4 regions of the Alcanivorax sp. genome follow, and region 1 is predicted to be linked to each of the others. Evidence: predicted binding sites of a transcription regulator. Region 1 holds the regulator's gene; each other region holds the start of a gene.
The links. Region 1 encodes sigma-54, which starts transcription at its own class of promoters, with help from an activator protein. Its sites were predicted from a motif close to TGGCACNNNNNTTGCTNT; they were not measured.
Positions count from the first base shown of each region.

Region 2: a site for sigma-54 is predicted at 5,007-5,024, ahead of KZ772_RS07460 (TorF family putative porin). Genes of this name have one in related genera too.
Region 3: a site for sigma-54 is predicted at 1,221-1,238, ahead of glnA (glutamate--ammonia ligase). Genes of this name have one in related genera too.
Region 4: a site for sigma-54 is predicted at 3,098-3,115, ahead of glnK (P-II family nitrogen regulator). Genes of this name have one in related genera too.

Region 1 is NZ_CP080267.1:3,603,892-3,611,010, forward strand. Features, by position in the region: gene rapZ (RNase adapter RapZ) at 1-731, opposite strand, end outside; gene ptsN (PTS IIA-like nitrogen regulatory protein PtsN) at 841-1,314, opposite strand; gene raiA (ribosome-associated translation inhibitor RaiA) at 1,331-1,630, opposite strand; gene KZ772_RS16950 (RNA polymerase factor sigma-54) at 1,670-3,136, opposite strand; gene lptB (LPS export ABC transporter ATP-binding protein) at 3,392-4,117, opposite strand; gene lptA (lipopolysaccharide transport periplasmic protein LptA) at 4,114-4,671, opposite strand; gene lptC (LPS export ABC transporter periplasmic protein LptC) at 4,655-5,212, opposite strand; gene KZ772_RS16970 (HAD hydrolase family protein) at 5,209-5,712, opposite strand; gene KZ772_RS16975 (KpsF/GutQ family sugar-phosphate isomerase) at 5,713-6,681, opposite strand; gene KZ772_RS16980 (ABC transporter substrate-binding protein) at 6,954-7,119, shown strand, end outside.
Region 2 is NZ_CP080267.1:1,615,066-1,622,184, reverse strand. Features, by position in the region: gene miaB (tRNA (N6-isopentenyl adenosine(37)-C2)-methylthiotransferase MiaB) at 1-165, opposite strand, end outside; gene KZ772_RS07485 (SCO family protein) at 263-829, shown strand; gene KZ772_RS07480 (copper chaperone PCu(A)C) at 810-1,256, shown strand; gene KZ772_RS07475 (hypothetical protein) at 1,340-2,572, shown strand; gene KZ772_RS07470 (hypothetical protein) at 2,597-2,992, shown strand; gene KZ772_RS07465 (endonuclease/exonuclease/phosphatase family protein) at 3,171-4,109, shown strand; gene KZ772_RS07460 (TorF family putative porin) at 4,257-4,931, opposite strand; gene KZ772_RS07455 (hypothetical protein) at 5,150-5,620, opposite strand; gene KZ772_RS07450 (M14 family zinc carboxypeptidase) at 5,776-6,822, opposite strand; gene KZ772_RS07445 (YiiX/YebB-like N1pC/P60 family cysteine hydrolase) at 7,092-7,119, shown strand, end outside.
Region 3 is NZ_CP080267.1:2,082,621-2,089,739, forward strand. Features, by position in the region: gene glnA (glutamate--ammonia ligase) at 1-1,104, opposite strand, end outside; gene KZ772_RS09645 (sulfurtransferase TusA family protein) at 1,336-1,587, opposite strand; gene KZ772_RS09650 (tRNA (5-methylaminomethyl-2-thiouridylate)-methyltransferase) at 1,710-2,807, opposite strand; gene KZ772_RS09655 (metallophosphoesterase) at 2,964-3,908, shown strand; gene KZ772_RS09660 (alpha-L-glutamate ligase-like protein) at 3,898-4,902, opposite strand; gene KZ772_RS09665 (inactive transglutaminase family protein) at 4,904-6,430, opposite strand; gene KZ772_RS09670 (RimK/LysX family protein) at 6,432-7,025, opposite strand.
Region 4 is NZ_CP080267.1:2,376,970-2,384,088, reverse strand. Features, by position in the region: gene KZ772_RS11110 (acyl-CoA dehydrogenase family protein) at 1-341, shown strand, start outside; gene KZ772_RS11105 (YifB family Mg chelatase-like AAA ATPase) at 962-2,452, opposite strand; gene KZ772_RS11100 (accessory factor UbiK family protein) at 2,597-2,845, opposite strand; gene glnK (P-II family nitrogen regulator) at 3,217-3,555, shown strand; gene KZ772_RS11090 (ammonium transporter) at 3,627-4,886, shown strand; gene KZ772_RS11085 (class I SAM-dependent rRNA methyltransferase) at 5,026-6,225, shown strand; gene KZ772_RS11080 (nuclear transport factor 2 family protein) at 6,302-6,685, opposite strand; gene KZ772_RS11075 (nitronate monooxygenase family protein) at 6,698-7,119, opposite strand, start outside.

The DNA.
Region 1 (7,119 bases):
ACATAACTGCGATCGCTGTCGGCAAAGGCCGGAAGCCAACGCTGAACAAAGCGATGAATGTCATCGAGCATGTCGTGGCTGGCCTGATGCTGCTGGAGAAAATCGATGATGGCGTCATCGCGGCCGGTAAAGGGCCGCAGGTCGGCCCGCCAGTGGGGGTTGGGCAGTACCCGCACGTCAAACACCAGATCGGCATCGTTGGGCAGGCCGTTCTTGAAGCCGAAGGATTCCAGTTGCAGGGACAGGGCGGCGCTGCGATTGGCTACCCGCTCGCGCATCAGGTTGCGCAGGCTGTGAACATCATAGTTGCTGGTATCGATCACCAGGTCGGCACGCAGGCGAATATTGGACAGCAATTCCCGCTCGTGCTGGATGGCTGCCTCCACGGAGCCTTGCTGAGCGCCCAGGGGGTGACGCCGCCGGGTGGCACTGAAGCGCTTCAGCAGAGTGTTGTCGTCCGCATCCAGATAAATAATTTCGGTTTTTACCTGCTGCAGGTGAAGCGCATCCAGGATGGCGTCAAAGGCCAACAACTGGGTCGGCAGGTTGCGGGCATCAATGCCTACCGCCGCTCGCTCTATGGGGAGCTCACCCTGGTCAAGTTGTTCCGCTAGTGTTGGGAGCATGCCCACCGGCAAGTTGTCGACGCAGTAGTAGCTCTGGTCTTCCATGGCTTGTAGCGCGGTGGTTTTTCCCGAGCCGGATCGACCGCTGATAATGGTGAGTTTCATGGTCGTACCGCTTGCACGCTATTGGCGGCACGTTGGCACGTCACATCGATAAACGAGAGGGTATCGTGGGTGTGTCGGGCGGTGATGCCTGAAGGTGTGTTGCGTTGCTTCATGATGCCAGTCGCAGCTCCGCTTCGGATTCCACGGCAGTGTGATAAAGGTGGTGGTCGTCCTTGCTCAGTCGCAGCTCGGCACGGTAGTCGTCGTCGTTGAACAGGGACGCCAAGTGGCTGAGCGTTTTCAGGTGCTGTTCCGGGTTTTCCTGGGGAACCAGCAGCACAAACACCAGATCCACCGGGCGACCGTCAACGGCGTCAAAATCGATGGGGGTCGACAGTTTCAGCAGCAGCCCGATGGGTTGCTGGCAGTGACCAAGACGACAGTGAGGTATAGCGATGCCTTCACCGATGCCCGTGGAGCCCAGCTTTTCCCGGGCTACCAGGGCATCGAAGACCTCCTGTTCGTTGAGGCTGTCGCAGCCGGCCGCGGCCAGCTGCGCAACCTGGTCCAGCAGCTGTTTCTTGCTGCTGGCCTGCACCTCGCTATGGGTGCGTGCTTCGGTGAGTAGTTCGCGAACTCGCATAATTGTCGCTTTGGGGTCAGTGGCCGTGTTTGTGGCTGACGGCCTTTTCCTTGTGTTTGAGGATCTGACGGTCAAGCTTGTCCGTCAGCTTGTCGATGGCAGCGTACATGTCCACTGCTTCAGCGGTGGCGAAGACGTCGGCCCCGGAGATATGGATGGTGGATTCCGCCTTGTGGGTCTTGGGTTCCGGGGAAAGAATCACCTGGACACTGGTAATCTGATCAAAATGCCGTTCAAGACGGGAGAATTTGTCTCCTACGTAGGCTCGCAAAGCGTCGGTAATTTCCAGGTGATGACCGCTGATATTAATTTGCATGGCTGGCTCCTTTACCTGCTCGTTGGGCCGTCCCGGCGCCTACACCAAACGCTTGCGGGCGCTGGATGACGGTATTCTCATCGCCTCACGATACTTGGCGACTGTCCGGCGCGCCACGTTGATCCCCTGCTCGTTCAACAAGCTGGCAAGCTTGTTGTCGCTGAGCGGTTTGCGGGGGTTCTCGGCAGCGACCAGCTTCTTAATAATGGCACGAATAGCGGTGGAGGAACACTCACCGCCGCCGTCTGTTCCCACGTGGCTGGAGAAGAAATACTTAAGCTCAAAGACGCCGCGGGGTGTCATCATATATTTCTGGTTGGTGACCCGACTGATGGTCGATTCGTGCATCTCGACGGCATCGGCAATGTCGGCCAGAACCAGGGGTTTCATGGCTTCTTCCCCATAGTCGAAGAAGTCCTGCTGGACTTCAACAATGCGGGTGGCCACCTTCAGCAGGGTGTCGTGGCGGCTTTGCAGGCTCTTGATGAACCACTTGGCTTCCTGCACGCAGTTGCGCAGGTACTGGCCATCCTCGCCCCCGGCCTTGCGGGCCATGGAGGCGTACTGCTGCTGCAGGTTGACCTTGGGCAGTACCTCCTCGTTCAGGCTTACCTGCCAGTGGCCCTGATGCTGGCGCACAATCACGTCCGGTACCGCATAATCCACCTGGCTCTCACCGATCTGTTCGCCAGGGGCAGGGTCCAGGGTGCGCAACAGGGAGAGGGCGTCGAGCAGGTTCTCCTCGCTGATCTGCAGCACCCGGCGCAGGGCCGCATAATCGTGTTTTTCCAGCAGCTCCAGATGCTCCAGAAGGGCCAGGGCATAGTCCAGGAAGGGAGTGTCTGTGGGTAACTGACGCAGCTGAACACGCAGGCAATCGGCCAGATCCAGGCTGGCCACCCCTACGGGATCGAATTGCTGCAGGCGATGCTGGACGGCCAGTACTTCGTCGGCTTCCAGCTCGTCACCTTCGGTGAGCAGGTCATCCTGGGCGTTCATCATCGCCACGATGTCGTCCACGGTAACGGTCAGATAGCCGCGATCGTCCAGGGATTCGATAATGGTCATGGCGATGATGCGGTCCACATCGCTCATGGGGGTCAGATTCAGTTGCCAGAGCAGATGGTCCTGCAGGTTGCCGGCCACGCTATGTCGCTGCTGCCAGTCGTCGGCATCGTCGGGTAGGGCGGCGGAGGCGCTTCTGGTCTGGCCGGAATAGACATCGTCCCATTCCGTTTCGATGCCGGGTTCGCCGTCCACGAACTCTTCCAGGGCATCGTCCCGCTCGGTATCCAGCTCCTGGTCGTCCTGACGTTCTTCGTCAATGTCAGGCAGGGATTCGTCACCGAAATCGTCGGCCAGCTCCAGCAAAGGGTTGCTTTCCACGGCCTGCTGTATCTCCTGGCGGAGGTCCAGCGTGGACAGCTGCAAAAGGCGAATGGCCTGCTGCAGCTGAGGAGTCATGGTCAGCTGCTGGCCGATTTGTAGTTGTAGGCTTGGCTTCATACTGCTCAGGCTGGTCGGTCCCCAAAACCTGAGAATAGCAGTCTATCTGTAAGACAAGCAATATTTGTGCCAAGGGTTGTTGTGTGCTAGGAGGAGGGAGTTAACAGTGAACAGTTAATAGTTAACAGCGCGCGATCTTAGGCGTGGCGCCGTTTGGGTGCAGGCAGCCGCGTCTAGGGCTTGTGCGCGGCTGCGGGGCTTGAAAGACAGAAAGTCTGCCTCGCGAACTGTTCACTATTAACTATTCACTGCCTTTTACAGCCTGAAGTCCGCCCCCAGATACACATCCCGTACCTGCTGGTTACCGAGAATGGTATCCGCATCGCCGGAGGCGATGATGTGGCCGGCGCTGACAATGTAGGCGGTGTCGCAGATATCCAGGGTTTCGCGCACGTTGTGGTCGGTAATCAGTACGCCGATGCCGCGTTCTTTCAGATGGCGGATAATGCCCTTGATGTCGTTCACGGAAATCGGATCCACCCCGGCGAAGGGCTCATCCAGCAGAATGAAATCCGGGTCGGTGGCCAGGCCACGGGCGATTTCCGCCCGGCGCCGCTCGCCGCCGGACAGGCTCATTCCCAGGGAATCGCGAATGTGGGTGATATGGAATTCCTTGAGCAGGCTTTCCATGCGCTCGTGACGTTCCGCCTTGCTCAGCTCCTTGCGGGTTTCCAGGATCGCCATGATGTTTTCTTCCACGGTCAGGCGGCGAAAGATGCTGGCTTCCTGGGGCAGATAGCCGATGCCGCGCTGGGCGCGGCCATGCATGGGCAGATGGGTGATGTCTGCCTCGTTGATATCGATTCGCCCTGCGTCCGCTTCCACCAGGCCCACGATCATGTAAAAGCAGGTGGTCTTGCCGGCGCCATTTGGACCGAGCAAACCGACGATCTGGCCGGCTTCCACGTCCAGGGAGACATCTTCGATAACCCGGCGGCCCTTATAGCTTTTTGCCAGGTGGTGGGCGCGTAAATGGCTCATTGGGTGTTTGGCTCCGCCTCGGGGGAGGGCTCTTCGGGCGCCTCGCCGTTTTCATTGTCGTCTGCGGGTGGGGCTTGCTCGGGTGTCTGGTTCTCGGCCGGGATCACCAGTCGCACCCGCTTGTCGCCTTCACTACTGGCGTCTACTCGCTTGGAGTCCAGACTGTATTCCACTTTGGCGCCTTCGAAGGTGTTGCCCAGGTGCTCAATATAGGCGTCTCCGGTGAGGACCAGGGTGCGTTTGCGGATGTCGTAGACCAGGTTGTTAGCGTGGGCCTGCAGGTCCTTGCCTTCTTCCATGCGCACCGGGGTGCCGGAGGCTTCCACGCGGGTCAGTTCGCCATTGCGGGTATACAGGCGCATTTCGTCGGCAAACAGTTTGCGTTTTCCCTGGACCAGTTCCACATTGCCCCGGTAAAGACCGCTGCCCGCGTCCTGTTCGAAGCGTCCGGAATCCGCGGTCACGGATACCGGCACCTGCGGGGCGGCCACGGCACTGATCGGCAAGGCAACAGCCAAGGCGATAAGGCTGGAGGCACTAAGAAGCCGGCGCATCAAACTCACTCTTTACTCCTTGCTCAAGGGTCAGAATGCCCTTGTCGAGATCGGCCTCCAGCGCGCCTGCGCGGGTTTTGCCGGATTCAAATTCCAGGTCCACACTGCCGGGAGAGCTGGCGATATTGGTGTCGCTACGAAAGCGCAACTCCTGGGTGTCCAGGGTGATTTTCTGTTGCTGGTTGCGGGCTTTTACGTCGCCGGAGAATACAATCAGATCGCCATTTTCCTGGACCAACCCTTGTTCACTAACGATGGTCCAGCTTCCCTTGTCGTTGGCCATTTCCAGCTCGGGCTGCTGCATTTCCGTGAGCGGGTTGTGGTCATACTGGGTCAGGGTCTCGGCGGTCAGATAGTACTGGAGACTGCCGTCCTCTTCACTAAAAGCCCGTGCGGTTATGCTTTTGGCGACAATTGCGGGCGCGGTGAGGATGCCGTCTTCCTGCCCGGGCAAGGTGTCATCCCACTCGTGCAGGGTCATCAGCATCACCAGACCCAGCATCAGGATGCCGGTGGCGCTGAGCAGGCCCTGGCGCTTCATGCCGGGCTCCGTTGCGCCAGAATGGCGTCGCAGATTTCTCGCACCGCGCCTTCACCGCCGCGCCGCTCGGTAATATGGTCGGCGGCTTCCTTGGCGCAGTCGTGGGCATTGGCCGGGGCAAAGCTGAGCTGGGCCCAGTGCAGGGCGCTCACATCCGGTTCGTCATCGCCGGCATAGCCGGTCTCGCTGGCGGCGATGCCCAGCTGTTCGGCCAGGTCGGCCAGGGCCACGCCCTTGTCTTCGCGGCCCTGGATCACATGGGCGATTCCCAGGTCGGCGGCACGCCTGGCCACCATGGGCGTGTTGCGGCCGGTAATAATGGCCAGGGTGACGCCGCTGGCGGCCAGTTTCTTCAGTCCGTGGCCGTCCAGGGTATTAAAGACCTTGATGGTCTCGCCTTCCGGGCTGAAGTAGATGCGACCGTCGGTCATCACTCCATCCACATCAAAGGCCATCAGGCGCAGATTCTGCGCATCAACGGAGGACAGTTGCATAGGCATCTACACCACTCCGGCCCGCAGTAGATCTTGCATGTTGAAGGCGCCCAGAGGCTTGTGGTCCTTGTCACAGACCATCAGGCCATTGATTTTGCGGGTTTCCATGATCTGCAGGGCCTCAGCGGCAAGGTGGCCGGGTTCGATGGTGATCGGCTGAGCCACCATCACCTCGTCGATGGTGGCCTTGCGGATGTCGATGTCGCGATCCAGCATGCGGCGCAGATCGCCATCCGTAAAGATGCCGGCCAGGGTGCCGTCTTCCCGGGTGATGGCGGTCATGCCCAGCCCCTTGCGGGTCATTTCCAGCAGCGCTTCGCTGAGCGAGGTGCCGCTGGCGACTACCGGCAGCTGTTCGCCGGCGTGCATGATGTCGTCCACTTTCAGCAGCAGGCGTCGGCCCAGGCTGCCGCCGGGGTGGCTCATGGCGAAATCTTCGGGGGTGAAACCGCGCGCTTCCAGCAGGGCGATGGCCAGGGCGTCGCCCATGGCCAGTGCTGCGGTGGTGGAAGAGGTGGGGGCCAGATTGTGCGGACAGGCTTCTTCGCTGACCGCCACGGTCAGGTGCACATCAGAGAGTTGTGCCAGGGCAGATTGCGGGCGGCCGGTCATGCCGATCAGGGCGGTGCCCTTGCGCTTGATCACCGGCAGGATGGCCAGCACTTCGGCAGTTTCGCCGGAGTTGGACAGGGCCAGCACCACATCGTCCGGGGTGATCATGCCCAGGTCGCCGTGGGAGGCTTCGCCTGGGTGAACAAAGAAAGAAGGCGTGCCGGTGCTGGCCAGGGTAGCTGCCAGTTTGCTGCCCACATGGCCACTTTTCCCCATGCCGGTGACGATGACACGTCCGCGGGCGCCGAGCATCAGGTCGCAGGCGGCGGAAAAACTGTCATCCAGGCTGTCTTTCAGGGTCTCTACGGCTCTGGCTTCAATGTCCAGTACCCGCCGGCCTACGCCGATGTGGTCATGACTCATTCAACTCTCCTCTGGTCGGGGCTGATTATACATTGCTGAACCGGTCACGTTGACCCGAATTGTGTTAAGGCGCTTCTGAATAGCATCGTGATCGGGCTTTGTGGATGAGGCAGCGCCTGCTTGTGGTTTCGTAATGCTTTGCAAAATGGAGGCAACAGATCTGGAACCGTTATGGGCTTTGTGACTCCAATAAGGCAGACGCGGTTCAATGTGTTGCTGGACAGCAGCGGCATAAAACCGTAAAACCGCCGGACATCAACAGGGAGTTTTTTATGCATTTGCAGCGTGTTATCCGGATCTGGCTGGCGATGGTGCTTACCGCCATGGCCACTTTGGCGGCGGCGGAAAGTGATCCGCGACAGGTGGTGATGGAGGCGGTGGAGCGCATGACCTCCCGCATTGAGGCAGAGCGTGAGCAGCTGGAAGCGGACCCGGATC
Region 2 (7,119 bases), 2.0 Mb from region 1:
GGCTTTTTCGCGGATCGAGCAGGTGTTGAGCAGTAATACGTCTGCTTCTTCCGGATTGTCGGTGGGCTCCAGGCCGTGGCTGGATTCGAGTAGGTCCACCATGCGGGAGGAATCGTACTCGTTCATCTGGCAGCCGTGGGTCTGAATGAAAAGCTTGCGTGCCAAGGGGCACCTCCATCATTGGGTCGTAGTAAGCCGCTTTGGCTTGCCTAACCCTCGAATAGCGTCAAAATGGGCGCGGATTATACCAACCGGAGAGATCATGCGAAAACTGCCGTACATCCTGCCTTTGCTGCTGACCCTTCTGGTGGTCGGCTGTGGCAAGCAGGAAAGTGACTTGCCTGTGAATACCAGGCTGGGGGGTGAGTTTACACTGACTGACCAGAACGGCGAGCCTTTCAGTCACTCACAGCTCAAAGGCAAGGTGTCGATCCTGTTTTTCGGCTACACCCATTGTCCGGATATCTGCCCGGCGGTTTTGGCCCGGGTGGCTCAGGTGTACCGGAAACTGGAAGAAGCAGGTGAAGCGGATCAGGTGCAACCGGTTTTTATCACCTTCGATCCGGAGCGTGACACGGCGGATCACCTGAAGAAATACCTGCCCTGGTTCAAGGCGGACATCATCGGCCTGACCGGCAGCCTGGAGGAAATCCGCCAGGTGGCAGAGCAGTACGGGGTGGTGTTCATCAAGGATCAGCAGGAACAGGATTACCTGTTCACCCACAGTGACTATATCTATCTGCTGGACGACCAGGGCCGGGTGCGCAAGCTGTATCCGGCGGACTTCACCATTGACGAGGTGGTAGCCGATGCCAAAACGCTCCTTTAAATCCCTGCTGGTGGTCGCTGTGCTGGCCTTTGCCATGCCCGCCCATGCGGAACTGACCTTTGCCGATCCCTGGCTGCGCGCGGTACCGCCGGTATCGCCGACCATGGCGGGTTATGTGACCCTGAACAATAGCGGCGATGAGGCAGTGACCATCACCGGCGTCAGCACCTCGGCCGCCGGCCATACCATGCTGCATGATGTGGAAAGCGCCGCTGACGGCAGCCGCAGGATGGTGCACCTGCATCATCTGGAAATCCCGGCCAGGGGCAGTGTCCCGCTGGCACCGGGGGGCAGGCACCTGATGCTGATGAAACTTGCTGAGGTTCCGGCTCCTGGCGAGACCGTGGAGATCTGCTTCCACCTGAAGGGCGGAGAAGATGCCTGTACAGGATTTCCGGTAAAACGGGCGTCCCAAACTGACGGTTGAACCCGGTTCCTTTTTGCGGATAATGCCATGCTTTATTCGTAGTCGTAGCGTAGCAATAACGACTATAAAAGCGTGGGGGATCTATGAAAAAGGCATTATCCGTAATGTTGGGCGCTTCCCTGAGTGCAAGCCCGGTGTGGGCCCAGACTCCGGAAAGTGATGTCCAGCAGACGCTGCGCGATTATGAGCAGCGCCTGGAGCAGCTGGAAAAACAGCAATTCACCAATACGCTGAACGATGCCGGTGACCGGATCCGCATCAACGGGTTTCTCTCCGCCGGCATGTCCCGGGCAGAGGTGGACACTACCTCTGGCTCTGCCAGCTATATCGATGGCGCCAGCGACAAGTGGAGCCACGATTCCCTGACCCGCGCCGGCGTACAGTTCAATGCCAAACTCAGCGACCGGGCGGAAGCCGTGGTGCAGCTGTTTGCTTCCGGTGATGACGAATTCAATGCGGAATTGCAGTGGGCCTATCTGGATTACCAGGTCAGTGACTCTGTCAGCGTCAAAGCCGGGCGCATCGTGGCGCCGTTCTACATGCACTCCCAGTACATCGATGTGGGCTACGCTTACCCGTGGGCCAGCCTGCCGGCGGAGGTATATCAGCTGGCGCCGGTGAAAACCATGGAAGCGATAGAAGCTTCCTGGCGTTTTACCACCGGGCCGGTTTCGCACCGTCTTTCCGGGTTCTGGGGTTCCAGTACCGTGGATGGGGGTGAGCGTGTGGCCAATGCCCAGTTTCAGGCGGATGATCTGAGCGGCCTGAATTTTACCAGCCACTGGCGCAACTGGACGGCGAGAGCCGCCTATAGTGCTGCGGATGTGTCTGTCAGCCAGGATGATCTGGCAGCAGCCGGGATACCGCCCATTTTGGGGCTGTCATTTGATGGGGTGTACACCTATTTTGCCGGCGTGGGCCTGCAATACGATGACGGCAACTGGTTCTTCTCCGCAGAAAAGGCGCGACTGGATTTCGGTAACTGGTACCCCAGCAGCGAAAGCGGTTATGTCACCCTCGGCAAGTATCTGGGCAAGTGGATGCCCATGGTGACCTGGGCAGAAGTGACTCCCCGTGATCTGGATAACAGCCTTCCTGCTGCCCTGAATAACAGTCTGGCGGAGCAACAAAAAAGCTGGACCGGCGGGCTGCGCTATTCCCTCAGCGACTCCATCGCGCTGAAAGGGGAAGTCAGCTATTACTACGATTTTTCCGACAGTGACGTGACCACCTCCGGCTTCTTTGTGACCGACGGTGGCGAGCTTGAGGATGATCATGCCACGGTGGTTCGTCTCAGTGCGGATCTGGTTTTTTAAGGGGGAATGACCATGAAAAAAATAATGTTCTCATTGCTCCTGATGCTGGCGTCCGCCGCCCAGGCAGAACCGGTAGTGGTGGTGTCCGCCAGCAGCAGTCTTGATGCACTCACCCAGGATGAAGTGCGACAGATCTTCAATGGGCAAACCCGTCGGGTCTCCGGTATCTCGGTGAAGCCGCTGGATTTGCCGTCTCGGGGCAGTGCCCGGGATGACTTTTACCAGCAGGTGCTGGGCAAGAGTGCCGAGCAGATGAAAAGCTACTGGGCGCGGATGATCTTTACCGGCCGTGGCATGCCACCCCGGGAGGTCTCCAGTGACCAGGAGATGATCATGCTGGTGGGCAGTAATCGAAACTTTGTCGGTTATCTGGATGCATCACGGGTGACCCCGGACCTGAAAGTGGTCTATCGACCCTGATTCTGTTGTTCACAAACCCCTTGCCCGCCTCCTCGGCGGGTTTTTTTTGAGCGTAAACTTCCGCGGTTTTGCAAAACGTAGGGTGCCACTGAGCCTGGGGCGAACTGCACCATCTTTCCTACCTGTGTTTGAGACTTCGCCTCTACTGGGTTTTGCCAACACCCCATAGACTGCGTCAATGCGCCATTTACTGATCATCTACTTGTTTCTTGTTCCTTTGGTCCTGCCGGCGGATTGCCGAAACCTGGCTCCGGCTCAAGGTGTGCCCGCCCCACAAGCGGATGAATGGACCCTGGCGACGCTGAATCTATGGCGGCTTCGCGATACCCGTAAAGACAGCCGTCTGGATGAGCCGCTTTCTTCTGCTGTGCTGAACAGGCGAATACAGGCGCTGGCAGATTTCATCGCCGGGCCTTTGCAGGCGCCCCATATGCTGGCGGTACAGGAAGTGGAGAATCGCGAGCTGCTGGAAAAGTTGACAGCCCGCCTGGCCCGTAAGGGCCACCACTACCGCGTGGTACTAAAAGAGGGCAATGATCCTTCCGGTATGGATGTGGGACTGCTCTATCGGCCGCCGGTGCGGATTGCGTCAGTGAGTCGTCTGTTTGCGGAGCAGGGCTTTCACGGTCACACACTGTTTTCCCGTCCACCCCTGCGCGTGACGCTGCAAGATCCCCGGCAATGGCAGTTGGTGATTGTGCACCTGCGTAGTGCGCGGGGTCTGCACAAGCCACAGGTCCATGAGAAACGACAGAGTCAGGCTGCTCTGCTGGCTAACTGGGTGGGCGAGCAGGACGGGCCGCTGGTAATGGCCGGGGACTTCAATACCACCTGGGATGCCGGCCGTTTTTCTGCCAGCTACGAACGTTTCGCTGAATCCGGGTTATTCAATCTGTGGCAGCGTCTGCCGGAGCCGGAACGCTACAGCTTTCGTCACCGCTGTCGACCACAGGCGCTGGACCATATCTGGGTGTCAGCGGATTTGAAAATGTCCGTCAGCAGAGTAGCGGCAAGCCGCGGCAATGCGGGCCGTTATGACAGCCTCTATGGCAGCCAGGGGGTGGCGCCGGTATCGGATCATGATGCGCTGGTAGTGTACTTTTCTGCAAAGAAATAACGACAGGTTGGCGTGTTGCGTGGAGCGAGGGGGATGTTGCGTGGAAGGTAAAAAGACGCCGCGGGGTTGCTTGCGTGTTTGCGAGGACCAGGGAGAGCCCCGCGGCGTTAAACAGTGGGCGGCGTAAGCCGCCCGTTTTCTTGGTGCTTAAAGCGCGAACTCGTAAGAAACGCTCATGACCAGATCGTCGTCGTAGGTATTGTCTTCTTCCTGATCCACGATCTTGGACAGGGTGAAGGTGAACTGATCGGTAACGGCGTAGCCCAGATCCACGTGAGTGTAGTCGCTGTCATCCGCTTCAAAGTCGTAGAAGCCTACGGTGGCGGAGTACTTGTCGTAGCCGTAACCCACAGCGAAGTAGTCGCTTTCGTAATCTTCGTCGCCGCCCTTACCTGAGTTGCCTACACCGATGAAGGCGTCAGCGCTCAGGCCGGCAAAGCCTACACCCAGGTGTACTTCCTGGAAGTCAGCGCCAGATGCAGGATTGTCACCTGCGGTGCCGCCAGCGGTGTAGTTATAGTCGATGTAGCTGATGTCGTAGCTCAGACCTTCGATCTCGCCACCAAAACCGGCGTACAGGTCGTACTCGGTGTCGTCAGTTTCAGAAGATGCCCAGGCACCAGCGTAGAGGCCGGAAGTGTGGGAGTAGTCAACGCTACCGTATACCGCAGCACCGTCGGTCAGCTGCTGACCACGCCACAAGTACTGGCTGGAAGCACCCAGGGTACCGCTGACTTCTGCTGCAGCGATGGCCGGAGCCAGGCTGGCAGCCACGATGGAAGCGGCCAAAACGGTTTTCTTCAGACCAAATACGTTTTTCATGTGCAACCCTCTTAACAAGTCTAATTTGTTCAAGTGTGCGTTGGTGACGCACCGCCTGTTCGGCTCACATGAGTTATAGCAGAGAATGTGCCAACTATTTTTTATCTTTTAAAAACAGAGGTTTGTATTTTTGGGCGAGGAATATTGAGGAATTGTTAAAGTGGAAGGCGAGGATGCGGTGCGCAAACTTGGTGCTGCGCACCGCATTGGTGCGTTAATTATGGGCACTGCCAGTCAACCAGCACGGCATCCACACTGGAACCGTCTGCATCCGTCAGGGACAAGCCGCATTGCCCTTTCTCGTGAACAAAGTGTGCCCGGTAGTCGCTACCGGCTTGTGGGTCGAATTGCAGCGCGACCTTGCAGCGATCCCGTGTGTTGTCGGCATTACGGCGGTTATAGGTGACGCCGATCCGGGTTGCCGGGGTAGCCGGGATGGCGGTGGTGACTTCCGGGCTTTTTTTCATGGTTTCCAGTAGATCATTCAGGGCGTCGCCACCGAAGGGCGTTTGTGAAATAGCGTATTCGGTGGACTTGAATCCTTTGCCGGGTACGCAAACCACCGGCTGGGCGGCGGTGTTGTTGCTGGTAAAGGTGACCTGGGCAGTCTCCTCGCCCTCTGGCGGCTGGTAGTTCAGGTGCTGGCAGCCGGCCAGCAAGGCAAGGGGGGCAAGAAACAGGGCTTTCATGGTGTGTCCTTATCGAAGCGTTTGGCAAAGTGTAAGTCAGCCGGGCGGCGGACCCAATGGGCTTTTCTGTTGCAAGGTCGGGGCCATGAATGGATGGCTGGCTCACAGATATATTGAAAAGCGCTTGCAGGCAAGCTCCTACAAAAGGTCAGCGGTTAGTCGGCGTCCCCAAACCAGTGGGCAATCGCCTGCCGGGTCAGTTCTGGTTTTTCCCGGGTAGTGGGTAGCCAGTTGCCGGCGTTGGCGGTCATGGCAGTGAGGAATTCGAACAGGGGAAGGTGCTGGCGCAGTACCCGATGATGGCGATGGCCGATCACCGGGTTGAAGTATCCGAAGAAATCCAACATCTGTCGGGGGTTCTTGCGCACCCACAGCCAGGAGCCCATTTCCAGGGTAAAGGGCAGGAAGGTGTGTTGCGGTGCCCGATCCTGGGCATCGTCGTAGAGGTAATCCCACAGGTCGCCGTGGGTGGTGTAGTTCACCGACTGCGGCTCGATCAGGTAGGGGTGATGGTGAGGGTAGGTGTCCTCGAAATGCTGCTTGATCCGGAATACCTCGCCGATATGGGGAATGGGGCGATGGCTGCGGGCGTAGCAGCACCAGATGCGGTCGCGTCGGCCAAAGCCGCTGTGGCAGTCCAGGCTTATGGAGAACGGCGCCGGCATCAGTTTTTCCCGCACTACACGAACCACTGCCTGGGCTTCCGGCTCCATGGGGGCGCCACTTTTGCCCCGATACCAGGGCAGATGTCGGCTGATGCGGTGGCCGCCCACCAGGAACGGCACTCGGCCCATGGCATCAATAGGAGCGTTACGCATCAGGTCCACCCCATTGGGGTTGCTGCGGGTACGCTTCCAGATACCGCCCGGGTTGATCATGGGCATGAATACCAGCCGCACCTGCTCCAGCCGCCGGTGGAGCTGATCGTCCCACTGCAAACGATGAATGAGACTGTGCAGCCAGGACATCAGCACCTGACTGCCGATTCGCTCCACGCCATGGACTCCGCCAAAAAAACCGATAACCGGCACGCCAGGAGAGGTGCTGCCCATTTCGATCACCCGCACCGGCAATGACAGCTCTCCCATGGGCACTTCATGGACCGTGGACACACGCAGGTGACGTTCACCATGACGAATCAGTGCATCCAGATGCAGAAGTTCGGGCAGATGGCGTTGCAGCAGGTAAAGCTTGTCTTCCATAGGCGGGGGCGGGGACAGGCAAAGAGGAGGTGACCCTAACGTACGGGTGTGACGGGGAGATGACGGATGGCCCAGCTACCAGGTAAAACCAATCTGTTCTTGACGACGCCGTGCCGGATTACACGCTCATTAGCTAGAAGCTAGAAGCTAGAAGCTAGAAGCTAGAAGCTTCACCAAACCGTGACCCCGCTGTCAGCGAACTGTCACGGCGGGTTCCTAGTGTGGCTCCAGGATAGTCCTGCAACGGATAAGAGCCTGTGGCTGTGCCCATGACAATGCCTCTTGATTCTGCTTGCT
Region 3 (7,119 bases), 1.5 Mb from region 1:
GTAGGGGTTGGCAGACGGATCAGGGAAGCGTGCTTCGATACGACGAGCTTTGGCGCTGCTCACGAACGGAATACGGATGGAAGCAGAGCGGTTACGGGCAGAGTAAGCCAGCATTACCGGAGCTTCGAAACCGGGCACCAGACGCTTGTAAGAGTTGGTGGAACCGTTGGTGAAGGCGTTCAGGGCACGGGCGTGCTTGATGATACCGCCGATGAAGTACAGGGCTTCGTCGGACAGACCCGCATAGCCGTCGCCAGCGAACAGGTTCTTGCCATCTTTACCCAGGGACACGTGAACGTGCATGCCGGAACCGTTATCACCGATCAGCGGCTTGGGCATGAAGGTGGCGGTTTTGCCGTAGGCGTGAGCCACGTTGTGCACGCAGTACTTGAGGATCTGTACTTCGTCAGCCTTGGCGGTCAGGGTGTTGGCGCCAACGCCGATTTCACACTGGCCAGCAGTACCCACTTCATGGTGATGCACTTCGATGTTCAGGCCCATTTGCTCCATGGCGGAACACATGGCACCACGCAGGTCGTGCAGGCTGTCTACCGGCGGAACCGGGAAGTAGCCACCTTTCACGCCCGGACGGTGACCGATGTTGCCACCTTCGAAGTCTTCGTGGGACACCCACGCCGCTTCTTCGGAGTGAATGTTGTACATGGAACCCTGCATGTCGGATTTCCACTGCACGGAATCAAATACGAAGAATTCCGGCTCGGGACCAAACAGCGCGGTGTCGGCGATACCGGTGGACTTCAGATATTCCTCGGCGCGACGAGCCACGGAGCGCGGATCACGCTCGTAACCCTGCATGGTGGACGGCTCGAGGATATCGCAACGCAGGTTAACGGTAGCCACATCAGTGAACGGGTCCAGCACGGCAGACGCGTCGTCAGGCATCATCACCATGTCGGACTCGTTGATGCCTTTCCAGCCGGCGATGGAAGAACCGTCGAACATTTTGCCGTCCTGGAAGAAATCTTCGTCGATTTCGCCCACGGGGAGGGTTACATGCTGCTCCTTACCACGGCTATCGGTGAAGCGCAGGTCCACCCATTTCACATCATTTTCTTTAATCAGCTTGAGGGTCTTTTCAGACATTGTCGTGCGTCCTCCTAAGGAACAGCGGGTTTGTCTCTGGCTCAATCGCCCCGCCCCGCATCAGGGCAGAACAGAGAGCCGGTATTCTCGGCCACCAGGCCTGCTTTGCCAATAGGGAGGCAAGTTCCATGCCAGCCCTTTTTTAGCGCATTTGACGCGTAAACACAGAATTGGGCGAGAGAATGCATCCTTATGATGCATTAAAGTGGTGCAATGCACCAATGGTGCGCACTAAAAGAGTGCGCCATTATCTTCACCCACCCGCAGGACCACAAACACCTCGTTGCCCGCCTCACCGGTTTCCAGCACCTCGTGACCGTTGATCCGGCACCAGGCAGGGATATCATTCAGCGCGCCGGGATCGGTGCATACCACCCGCAGGCAATCGCCGGCGGAAAGGGTGCGCACCTTGTTCTGGGTCTTGATCACCGGCATGGGACACAGCATCCGGCGTACATCCAGTTCGTGAAGAGCTTCGGTCATCAGGGATCCTTGGCTTCTAGCTTCTAGCTTCTAGCTTCTAAAGATGGTGCCGCACCCCAAACGAAGCACAACCCCAACAGCACTTTTTTGTTTTCCTAGCAGCTAACAGCTCATAGCTGCCTTTACCCCACATTCCATGCCAACGGCACCGCATCAGGGCGAACCGGTTCCACGGTGACCTGACGGGCCACACCATCCGGGCTGCGCACTTCCAGGGTCACCTCGTCCAGGGAGCGGCCCTTGGAATAGCGGGCAACAATAGCCGCGGCTTGCTGCAGCTCCTCATCGCTCTGGAAATTACCATCCACCAACGCCAAAGGCCCCGGGCAACTCACGGTGGTAATGCTGGTGAACTGGTAACGGTAGCCTTCCAGAAAACGGTTTTCCCCTTCCTCACGGCTGATGATCAGCTTGTAGTGGGGCTGGGGACGCAGATGGCGGCCCACTTTCAACAGCATGATGTCATCCAGCTCGTAGCGGCGCTCGTTACGGGCCTTCCACAGATCTGCCAGCTTGTTGGAGTAGGATTCATCGGTGAGAAAGCAGCAACCGCCAGCGGGCTGGGCAAAATCATCCAGCCCGAACTCCTTGGCCAGGGCCATCTGTGGCTTGCGGTTACGGCCAGAAAAATCATACAGCTCATCGCGATTCACCCAGCCCTCGCGTTCCGGCAGGGTGGGCGGCAGGTTCCTGGCACACAGAGGACGCAGCAGACGATCATCGGCGCCGGACTCCTGGCTGATGATCGGCATGGTTTCCTTGCGCTGGCTCTTGGGCCGCTGGCCGATTACTTCACCGGTAACGATAAAGTCGAAGCCACGATCACCGGCGAGCTCCCGGGCCTTGTTGATCATCAGGGTGGCCTGGTTAACCATGAAAATCTTGCAGTCCAGGCAGGGGTTCAGATTCGCACCGTAGCCATGCTTGGGGTTGAGCACCACATCCTTGTACTCCTCGGAGATATCAATGATGTGCATCTTGATGCCCAGCTGCTCGGCCACCCACAGGGCGTTGTTGCGCTTTTCCTTGTCCTTGTCCTTCTTGCGGATGGCATGGGTATGGCCTTCCACACAGAAACCGGTGAAGAAATTGACGCCTTCCACCTCGATGCCCTGCTCCTGCATCACTTTCACAGCCAGCATGGAGTCCAGTCCGCCGGACACCAGAGCGATAGCGCGACGCTTGATCGGTTGGGTTGGCTCAGTTACAGAAGACGTCATGTGAAAAAACCTGCTGCCTTGATCGGCGCTTAAAAAATGGGCGGCGAAGTATAGCAATCACGCCCTCCTGACGCACCCTTCACGCAGCCCCGACTGTCACCTGGGGGTCATATCAGCGGGCCAGACTCGGAGCTCCGGACCACCTCACGGGACCCCATGCGACTCCGCTTGCTACTGCGATTGCTAATTCTGCTCCTTGCCGCCGCCTGCCTGGGCTGGTGGTGGCATACCCCCCACGGCCCATGGCTGATGCACAGAGAACCCCTGGCGGGGCAGCGCCTGTGCATCATCGGCGACGGCGGCTGGGGCAATGCGCCCTCCCTGGCCGTGGGCCGGGCACTGGTGCTGCTGGACTGTGATCAGGTGCGTTATCTGGGCGATCTGGTCTACCCGGACGGCATCAACGGTCCGGACGATCCGCTGCTGGAAAGCCGTTTTTTTGCCCCGCTCAACCCTGCTTTAGAGGCCGGCATTCCGGTCTACCTGGTTCTGGGCAACCACGACTGGAAACAGAATGCCGAAGCCTGGCTGGAGGTGGCACGGCGCCACCCGCTGATCCACCTCCCCCACTACTACTATTTCGAGCAATGGCCGGACGCCTGTGCCTTCAGCCTGGAAACCACCTGGTTCGAGAAATGGTATTACTTTCGTCGTCAGGGCTCCTGGCTGACACAGGCCATGGAGACCGCACAACACCGGCAATGCCGTTTCAGCCTGGTCTTTTCCCACCACCCCATGATCAGCTCCGGCTCCCACGGCAACGCCGGCGAAATGATGCAGTTACACCTTCGCAGCAAGCTGATTGGCAAACTCGACCTGCTGCTGGGCGGCCACGACCACATTCTGTCCGACGAGGGGGAATACCAGGGCTCCCGGCAACTGATCTCCGGCTCCGCCAGCATCAACAATGATCTGGGCAAGCCAAGCGACAACCAGCGCTTCACCCGTGCCAGCCATGGCCTGGTGACCCTGGATATCCGCGACGACGGCAACAGCTTGCGCGCCAACTACCGTTTCTACAGTGTGCAGGGAGATCCCGACGACCCGCTGATCACGCTGCTCTGGGAGGGAGAACAGCGCGGCCAGGGCGTCAGGGAGTAACGGCGGGGGCAGGATCGCTGACTGGTACCGGCCCGGCCACGGCGAAATGTTTTTTGGAGAAGGCGATGCGCTCCGCTGCCGGGCGCCGGGTATTACCGAGACTGTCCAGGTGGTCCTCGATAATACGGCAGCGACGCAGCAGGCCATCATCCATGGCGATCTGGATGTTCAACCCGGGGCGAGCATTCAGCTCCAGCATCATCGGCCCGAACTCCCGATCCATCACCAGATCCACACCCAGATAACCCAGCCCAGTCAGGTCATAACACCGGGCAGCAAGCTCCAGACACTCTTCCCAGTCCGGCACGGTCAGACCCGCCACCGCATTGGCCGTATCCGGATGCCGCTCAATTTTCTGATTGTGCCAGGTGCCGCCCAGGGTCACACCGCTGGACAGATCCAGCCCCACACCAATCGCCCCCTGGTGCAGGTTGGCCTTGCCCTGGGACTGACGGGTGGGCAGGCGCAGCATGGCCGCCACCGGATAACCCTGCAAAACGATGATGCGGATATCCGGCACCCCCTCGAAACTGATGCGATTGAACAACTCGGTGGAGCGCACCCGGTATTCGATCAGGGCCTGGTCCCGGTGGCCGCCAAGGGAATAAATGCCGGAAATGATGCCGGAGATATGGTGCTCCAGCTCTTCGGTAGTCACGATGCGCCCGGAGGCGGAACGAAAATAGTCCTCGAAGCGGTCGGCGATCACCATGATGCCGTCACCGCCGGCACCCTGAGCCGGTTTGATGACAAAATCCCGGTGGGTTTCCACCACTCGGTGCAGGGTGCTGATACCCTGCTCCGTGGCAATGGCACCATACAGTTCCGGCACCCGGATACCCGCATCCAGCGCCATCTGCTTGGTCTGCAGTTTGTCGTCCACCAGCGGGTACAGGCTGCGCTTGTTATAACGCAGGATGTAATCGCCGTTACGCTGGTTGATTCCCATTACGCCACGGGCGCGCAGGGCTTTGCGGGTCTTCGACCAGAACATGTCAGCGCTCCACCATGGCCCGGAAGCGCATCAGTTCGGTGAGGCGGTAACCACGGTAATGGCCCATCAGCACCATCACTGCAGACATGCACAGCAAAACGCCCGGGAAGGTAAAGACGAAATAGACCAGCGGCGGCCATACCATCAACAGGTGACACAGCACCGCAGCCACCAGGGTGCCAAGCCCCACCTTGAGGGACTGTGTCCCGCCCCGTTCTTCCCAGACGATAGAAACCCGCTCGATCACCATGGTCAGAATCACCATGGGGAACAACGCCACCGACAGCCCGGACGACACACCCAGCTTGTAGCCCAGCAGACTGATCACAGCCATCAGGATCACTACGAAGGTAAGCACAATCGACAAACGCGCCAGCAGCTGCAGCTTCAAATGCTCAAGATAGGAGCGCACCGACAAGCCAATGGCGGTAATAAAGGTAAACAGCAACACCCCCCAGATCACCTGGGTTTCGCGGAATGCCAGGGCAATCAGCACCGGCGTAAAGGTGCCCAGGGTCTCCATTCCCACCAGAGAGCGGATCAACAGCACCAGTAGTACGCCCACCGGAATCATCATCAGGATACGGAACAGCTGCTGGGAGGGCAGCGGCAACTCATACAGGGAAAAATCGATGAAGCTGCTGGCATCCTGCAAGCGCAGGGAACGGGCCAACTGAAGCGCACTCATCTCATTGCGATGCACGCTCAACGTCATGTTTGCCGAGCGCCCGCCTTCGATATTCAGCAACGGCTCACTGCCGCTCCACCAGACCAGCCGGTCATCCGGCAGTCCTTGCTGCCCATCCAGCGGATTGAAGTACAGCCAGCGCTTTCCGTTGTAGGTACGCAACCACAGTTCCGGCTGCTGCTCCTGGCTTTCCACCAGGCGCAAGGTGTGTACCGGCTGAGCGGGGATATGGGACATGGCCAGCAACAGATCCACCACCTGAGCCCGATTCTCCGGACTCACATCACCGCCGAGCAATAACTGGACGTTGTCGTTCTCCAGCTCATTCACCCGTTTGATGGTCTCACCGATAAACGTTTCCACATCTGCGGAATGTTGACGGATTGGCTGCAACAACGCCTCGGCGGCCAGTTTCTCCGCTCCATCCAGCACCGGTGCAGGGCGGAACTGGGGACCAGGCTCATTCTCCCGGGTTTCCGCAAAGCGAGGGGTAAGCATTAACCGGTAGTAAAGGTACTGATTGCCCTCCGCACGACGGGCAGACCAGGTAACCTGCCGATTGCCCTTCTCCACATTGACGTTCACGCCGTAGTTATTGGAGATAAAGCTTTCATTAAGTGTGGTGTAGCCTGCCCCCTGGGGTGGCACAAACATGCGTACCTTGATGGGCTTGTTGGCCCTGGCCGTAAAACTGACCTGGGCGTCCACCACCCACACCGGATCTTTTTCGTCCTGAGTCAACGGCACTTTCTGCACCAGCAACTGGTACGCGATACTGCCGCCACCCAATAGCAAAAGAAACACGGCCAGAATCCGTGCCTGTAGTTTGACAGACCCCATGTTATTGCGCCCCGGCAGCCTCCATCGTCAATGTATCCTCTTGATCTTCCCGGCAGCGTGGCTTGCCCACAGAGTGGGACAGCGACGGATCTACCAGGGCTCCCAGGCCCTTAAGGGCATCTGCCCCGATCAACAGCGGATAACGAAACTCACTGCGATCGGTCAGATTGACATCAATCTGTTGCCGTCGATTGCCCACGCATATCGTCAGCGTCACCATCGGCCTGCGACTGAAATCCCGCTCGCCATCCTGCACACTTTCTGCCCGGCGCTTGATCCGAACATGTCCGGCCAGAGGCAGCTCCACATCATCCCACTGACTCTGGCTGATGCCCCACTCCTCGCGGTCATCCCGGTCGATGGCTATATCAAACTCAACCATTTTCACCCCGTCACGCTCAAAGGTCTTTATGTAACGGGCGCTCAGGGAAGCAGAGTCCGCACCGGTATCCAGTTTCGCCGGCACCGTAATACCCAGTTCACGGATATGCACACTTTCGTGCAGACCATAGATTCTCTTGTTGGCCGGCGGCACCTCTGACAGGGCCACAGAAGGCACCAGAGCCCCTATCAGCACCAAGGGGATTCGCATCATAACAACCTGATTTTAAAAGCGTTAGTGCCGGATATTGATTGCCGGCAACGAAGAAGAGCGGTTGATCTGACCCTTCCCCGGGAAAATGGTTGCG
Region 4 (7,119 bases), 1.2 Mb from region 1:
CCGAGCACGAAGGCGTGCAGTGGATGTTGGGTGACGTGGCCAAGGACATCGAAGTGGGGCGTCTGCTCACCATGCAGGCCGCCTGGAAACTGGACCAGGGGGACTTTGCCAAAAAGGAAATTTCCATGGCCAAGATCCACGTGGCCGACACCCTGCATAAGGCCGCCGATACCGCGATCCAGCTGTGCGGTGCCCGTGGCTATTCCAAGGACACCCTGCTGGAGTGGATCTACCGCTACGCCCGCCAGGCGCGCCTGGTGGACGGCGCCAGCGAAGTACACAAGATGGTGCTGTCACGGTTCTACCTGAAAGAGAAACGCGATTTCTTCCAGTGGGGTTAACCCCGTCCCTGCCGCCGCGTGCCGTCCTTCGGGCGAGGCGGCAGGGCACACCCTGTTAACGGCTGAAAGCCGCCAGGAAATGCATTGGCAGGCAACCCTTTTCCTGGTTGTGCCGCTGATGTGACCCCGCCTTCGGGCGTGTAACCGGGCTGCCCGGACGCCGCGCCTGCCCCTGCCGATCATATCGATGCCCCGCAGTTTTCCTGCTGTTCTCTACGGTCAATTCTGGCTGCAAGATAATGTCAATCTTCCAGTGCTTGTTTTTTCATAACTGTGATAATCTGCAAAAAATTGATGTGACTCAGGTCGCGAATTTCTTCGGACCAGGTGACAGTCAGAACGGTCGGCCGCGAATCGGCCCCTGTCTGGCAATGGGCCGGGGCGAGTCAGGAACAATAAAAAAAGAAAAGCGCAGTTCTACGGGGGTAGTCGCGCGGTTGTCATTTTAACGGGTTGTGGGGAAATGCATCATGCTGGATCAATACACTAGGCATCTCTATATGGAGAAATGCCTCAAGAGCGCGATTATCATCGTGCCACTGTCTTTGCTGGCTGCGCTGGTGGCGATACTGATCGCTGGCTGACTGGCAGCGCGGTGGCGGCAGCAAATCCGGGTTGGGTTATTGGGTATCCGCTACCGTTTGCCGGTAGCTCAGGGCTTCGCGTAGATGGTCCCGGTCGACGGTGTCTGTCCCGGCCAGGTCGGCGATAGTCCGTGCCACCCGGGCGCTGCGGTGCAGGGCGCGGGCGGACAATCCCATGCGGGTCATGACGTTGGCCAGCCAGTCCCGGTGGTGGCGTAGCAGCGGGTCCAGATCATCGCTGCCCAGTTCCCGGTTCAGCCGTCGCTGGCGTTGCCATTGCCGTTGCCAGGCCTGGCGGACCCGGGCGCGGACCGTGTCACTGGTTTCCCCCTGCCGATCACCGAGCAATTCCCGGGCTTCCACCGCGGGCACGTCCAGGTGCAGGTCAATGCGGTCCAGCAAGGGGCCCGACAGCTTGTTCTGATAGCGTTTGGCCTTGTCGCAACGATAGCCGCATCCCTTTTCCGGGTCGCCCAGATACCCGCAGGGGCAGGGGTTCATGGCGGCGATCAGTTGAAAGCGGGCCGGAAAGGTCAGCTGCTGGACGGCACGGGCAATACTCACCTCTCCGGTTTCCAGCGGTTCGCGTAATACCTCCAGCACCCGTCGGTCGAATTCCGGCAACTCATCAAGAAACAGGATGCCGTGGTGAGCCAGGGAAATTTCTCCCGGGCGCGGATGGCTGCCGCCGCCCACCAGGGCGGTGGCCGAAGCCGTGTGGTGGGGCGCCCGGTAGGGGCGTTGATGAAACAGGCGGGCCGGGCGGGGTTGCTTCAGGGAATGAATGGCCGCTACTTCCAGTGCCTGTTTCGGGTGCAATGGCGGCACCAGACCCGGCAGTCGTGAGGCGAGCATGCTTTTACCGGCGCCGGGAGGGCCGCTGAGCAACAGGGAATGGCCGCCAGCGGCGGCAATCTCCAATATCCGCTTGGCAGCGGCCTGGCCGCGGATTTCGGAGAGGCAGCCGCCCTCATAAGTGGTGGTTTCCGGTGCCGGGTGATCGTGGAATGGCAAAGGAGACTGGCCCACCAAATGGGCTGCCACCTGGGCAAGTTGGTCACCGGCCACGGTGTGGGCACCTGCCAGGGCAGCTTCATCCGCGTTGTCGCGGGGAACGATCAGGGTGCGGCCAGTGGGCTGGCAGGCCAGGGCGCAGGGCAGCATGCCGGGCACCGGGCTCAGGGCGCCATTTAATGCCAACTCACCGATAAATTCGTATTGGTTGCTGTCCAGCTTTCCGAGCTGGCCACTGGCCAGCAAGATGCCCAGGGCAATGGGCAGATCAAACCGACCACCATCCTTGGGCAGATCTGCCGGAGCCAGGCTCACGGTGATGCGCCGCTGGGGAAACTCAAAGCCGCTGTTGACCAGTGCCGAACGTACCCGGTCACGGCTTTCCCGCACCGCGGTGTCACCCATGCCGACAATGGTAAAGGCGGGGAGTCCCGGCGCCAGATGGGTTTCCACCCGCACCTCACGCGCCTGGATGCCCACTGGCGAGCGGCTGTACAGCAATGCGTGTGTCACGTTGCCTCGCAGAATTCAGGGTGTGCGAGGCAGTGTACGGGGAGGGGGGCGAGGTACGTGTGCGAGGTTGGCAGCGGCAGATGTAGGAAATCGGACTTTCGTAGGCGTCATGCGAGCATGGCGCCTACGGAAAAATACCGGGCGTCAGGCGTCCGTGGTTTTCTCCAGCTCCGCCACCTGCTTCTCCAGCGCTTCCAGCTTTTCCCGGGTGCGCATTAACACCTGCTGCTGAATATCGAACTCCTCCCGGGTAATCAGATCCAGGCGGCTGACGGCTTCTGCCAGCACGCTGCGCACATTGCGCTCCACTTCGTTGCGCAGGCCGCCCAGATCGGTGGGCAGGCGACCGCTGATGTCGGCCATCAGGCGGTCGATAAAGGGTTGATCAGGCATCTCGAATCTCCATCGGGGACAAGGGGCACTGGTGGGCCCGGGCCGCCGGGAATGCGGTCTTTGGCGGCGGTCCTTGTATTGGTGGGCGGATGGTAGCACGGTGTCCGGGGGCGCGGCACCGGCGGTGCAGGGCAGAGGCGTTGCACCAAGTTGGAACCCGCCCCAAGGTGGTGCGCTATAATGGCGCGCCGAGCCCGTTTCCTGAATCGGGATCGGGGTATAACCCACTGAAAATGCATGATTTTCTAAAACTGGCATGGGTCGTGCACTTGTTGGGTCAGAGCGTTCGAGCATACTGTGGATCGGGAACCATAACGGGGCTCGAAGTGAAACGGACGACACCGGACGCGGTGAAAGCTGAGGAGAATGAAATGAAACTGGTTACTGCCGTAATTAAGCCGTTCAAATTGGATGACGTGCGTGAAGCACTCTCCGAGATCGGCGTGCAAGGCATCACCGTTACCGAGGTGAAAGGCTTTGGACGCCAGAAAGGTCACACCGAGCTGTACCGGGGTGCCGAGTACGTGGTGGATTTTCTGCCCAAGGTAAAAATCGAGGTGGCCATCGCCGAGTCCTCTCTGGATCAGGTGATTGAAGCCATCGCGAAAGCTGCCAATACCGGCAAGATTGGTGACGGCAAGATCTTTGTCACCTCCCTGGAGCAAGCCATTCGTATCCGTACCGGCGAGACCGGTGAGGACGCGATTTAAGTTTTACCGTGTTGTAAATCGACCCATGCCAGGGTTTAGAGAACACGCTTCCATTTTCGGAGGGTTGCATTGTGGAAAATCAAATTTTTGAACTTCAGTACGCCATGGACACCTTTTACTTTCTGGTGTGTGGCGCATTGGTAATGTGGATGGCTGCCGGTTTTGCCATGCTGGAAGCCGGTCTGGTGCGTGCCAAAAACACCACCGAAATCCTGACCAAAAACGTGGCGCTGTTTGCCATTAGCTGCATCATGTACCTGGTGTGTGGTTACGCCATCATGTACGGCGGCGGCATCTTCCTGGACGGTATCGAAGCCTTCGATCTGGCCGGTGTGCTGAGTGCCTCTGCGGAGAACGGTTTCGACGGTGATTCCGTATATTCCGGCGCGTCTGACTTCTTCTTCCAGGTGGTGTTCGTGGCGACAGCCATGTCCATTGTCTCCGGTGCGGTTGCCGAGCGCATGAAGCTGTGGGCCTTCCTGGCTTTCGCAGTGGTCATGACCGGTGTGATCTACCCGCTGGAAGGCTCCTGGACCTGGGGTGGTGCCGACGTATTCGGTCTGTACAACCTGGGCGACCTGGGCTTCTCTGACTTCGCCGGTTCCGGCATCGTGCACATGGCCGGTGCGGCTGCTGCCCTGGCAGGTGTACTGCTGCTGGGTGCCCGTAAAGGCAAGTACGGCCCGAACGGTGAAGTGCACGCTATCCCCGGTGCCAACCTGCCGCTGGCTACCCTGGGTACCTTCATCCTGTGGATGGGCTGGTTCGGCTTCAACGGTGGTTCCGTACTGAAGCTGGGTGATGCTGCCAACGCACACTCTGTGGCCATGGTCTTCCTGAACACCAACGCCGCTGCTGCGGGTGGTGCGGTTGCTGCCCTGATCGTTGGCCGCATCCTGTTCGGCAAGGCTGACCTGACCATGCTGCTCAACGGTGCCCTGGCTGGCCTGGTTGCCATCACTGCCGAGCCGTCCACTCCGACTCCGCTGTTGGCTACCCTGTTCGGTGCCGCTGGTGGTGTGCTGGTCGTGTTCAGCATCCTGACTCTGGACAAGCTGAAGATCGACGATCCGGTCGGTGCCATCTCCGTCCACGGTGTGGTTGGTCTGCTGGGTCTGCTGCTGGTACCGGTTACCAACGCTGATGTGTCCTTCTCCGGCCAGATCATCGGTGCAGCTACCATCTTCATCTGGGTATTCGTGGCCAGCCTGATCGTCTGGGGCATCCTGAAAGCCGTCATGGGCATCCGGGTTTCCGAGGAAGACGAGTACGAAGGCATGGACATCGCCGACTGCGGCATGGAAGCCTACCCGGAATTCGTGAAAGGTTAATCCTTCTCAACGATTTCCCTGAGATTAAAGGGCGCCTCCGGGCGCCCTTTTTTTGTTTGGCAGATTGGGGTTTGCTGGCAAGGTTGTATCGATTGTTGGCGTGTTATCATTCGCCTTTTAATGGCGAGTGGCAGACCCAATGACAGAGCAGACAGTAATCCGGCTTCGTAAAAACGAAGAACGCCGCCTCAAGGCCGGCCACCTTTGGGTCTACGCCAATGAAATCGACACCCGCCATACACCACTGCGGGACCTGCCCGCCGGCGTTGCCTGCGTGGTCGAAGACAGCCGCGGCAAGCCGCTGGGCCGGGCCCTGCTCAGCCCCCATTCGTTGATTGCCGCCCGTCTCTATAGCCGTGACGTGAAACAGGAGCTGTCGCGCAGTTTCTTCAAGAAACGCATCGAACAGGCACTGGCCCTGCGCGAGACCCTGTTCGATGCGCCCAGCTACCGGCTGATCTTCGGCGAAGCCGACGGCCTGCCCGGGCTGGTGGTGGATCGTTTCGGTGATGTGCTGGTGGTGCAAACCGGTTCCGGCGCCATGGAAGCGCACCTGGACACTATCGTCAGCGCCCTGGATGCGGTGCTTAACCCGACCCATATCATTGCCAAGAACGAAGCTGCGGCCCGGGAAATTGAGGGCATGGAGCGTTACACCAAGGCATTGAAAGGCGATCTTCTTGACGAGGTATCGCTTACCGAAAACGGCGCTAACTTTGTGGCACCGCTGGCAGAAGGGCAGAAAACAGGCTGGTTCTACGACCACCGCAGTGCCCGCCAGGCCATGGCGCCGCTGGCAAAAGGGGCGCGGGTGCTGGACGTGTTTTCCTACTGTGGCGGCTGGGGTATTCAGGCGGCACTGGCCGGGGCCGAATCGGTCACCTGTGTGGATGCCTCGGAAACCGCCACCGACTATGTGCATCGCAATGCGGAGCTGAACGGGGTGGCGGACAAGGTGGGCAGCATTCAGGGTGATGCCTTTGCCGCCATGAAGCAGCTGATTGCCGATGGCGAAAAGTACGATCTGCTGGTGCTGGATCCGCCGGCCTTCGTGAAACGCAAAAAGGATTTCAAGAACGGCCTGGCCGGTTACCACGCCATCAATGAGCTGGCCCTGCGGCTGATCAAGCCGGGCGGTTACCTGATCTCCGCGTCTTGCTCCATGCACATGCCGGCGGATCGTTTGCTGGAAGTGGTCCACAGCAGTGCCCGACACATTGACCGCAGTGTGCAGGTGATTGGCTACCAGGGGCAGGGGCCGGATCATCCGATACACCCGGCCATTGCCGAGACCTCCTACCTGAAGAGCTGGTTCTGTCGGGTGAATTTCAGTCTGTAAATCGCCACTGGCCAAGCTGGACAGTGGCGACGTCGTTAGTGCTGTGGTGCTGTCTTTCTGGCCGCGCAGGAAGTCGTTATTGCAGTTTTCTTAGCATGGCTGCCATTCGGGTTCGCACCACCTCAATGGCCTTGTATGGGCGGATCATCACCTTGAAATCGGCGATTTTCCCGTCCTCATTCCACTGGATCATGTCCACGCCGTTGACAGCGATGCCGTCCAGCTCCAGAGCAAATTCCAGCACCGAATGCTCGCCATCGTTCACTTCACGGACATAACGGAAGCTGTCGTTCAGCAGCACGTGCAGTGCCGCTGTCAGGTAGGTAGTGGTCAGTGCCTTGCCGGTTTGCGGGGTATGCACCAGCGGTGAATGGAACACCGCCTGATCGGCAATCAGGTCACTGAGCGCCTGCGGGTCGCGGGTTTTTACCACTGCGTGCCAGGCATCAATATTCGCCATGGGATGTCTCCTTCAGGCTGCACTCAGTGCGCGGCGGGCCTGGTCATATTCGTCCGCCAGTCGGGCGATGGCATCGCCGGCGCTCTGGATGGCGTCCACCGCGCCAATGCCTTGGCCGCAGCCCCAGATATCCTTCCAGGCCTTCTTGTCGGAATCACCACCGGAGCCGAAGTTCATGGCGGACGGATCGCTTTCCGGCAGGTTGTTCGGGTCCATGCCGGCATTGACGATGGACGGTGCCAGGTAGTTGCCGTGCACCCCGGTGAACAGGTTGCTGTAGACAATATCCTCTGCGCGGCTGTCTACGATCATCTGCTTGTAGCCCTGGGCGGCATTGGCTTCTTCGGTGGCAATGAACATGGAGCCGATATAGGCCAGGTCGGCGCCCATGGCCTGGGCGGCCAGCACGCTGTGGCCGCTGGCGATGGAGCCGG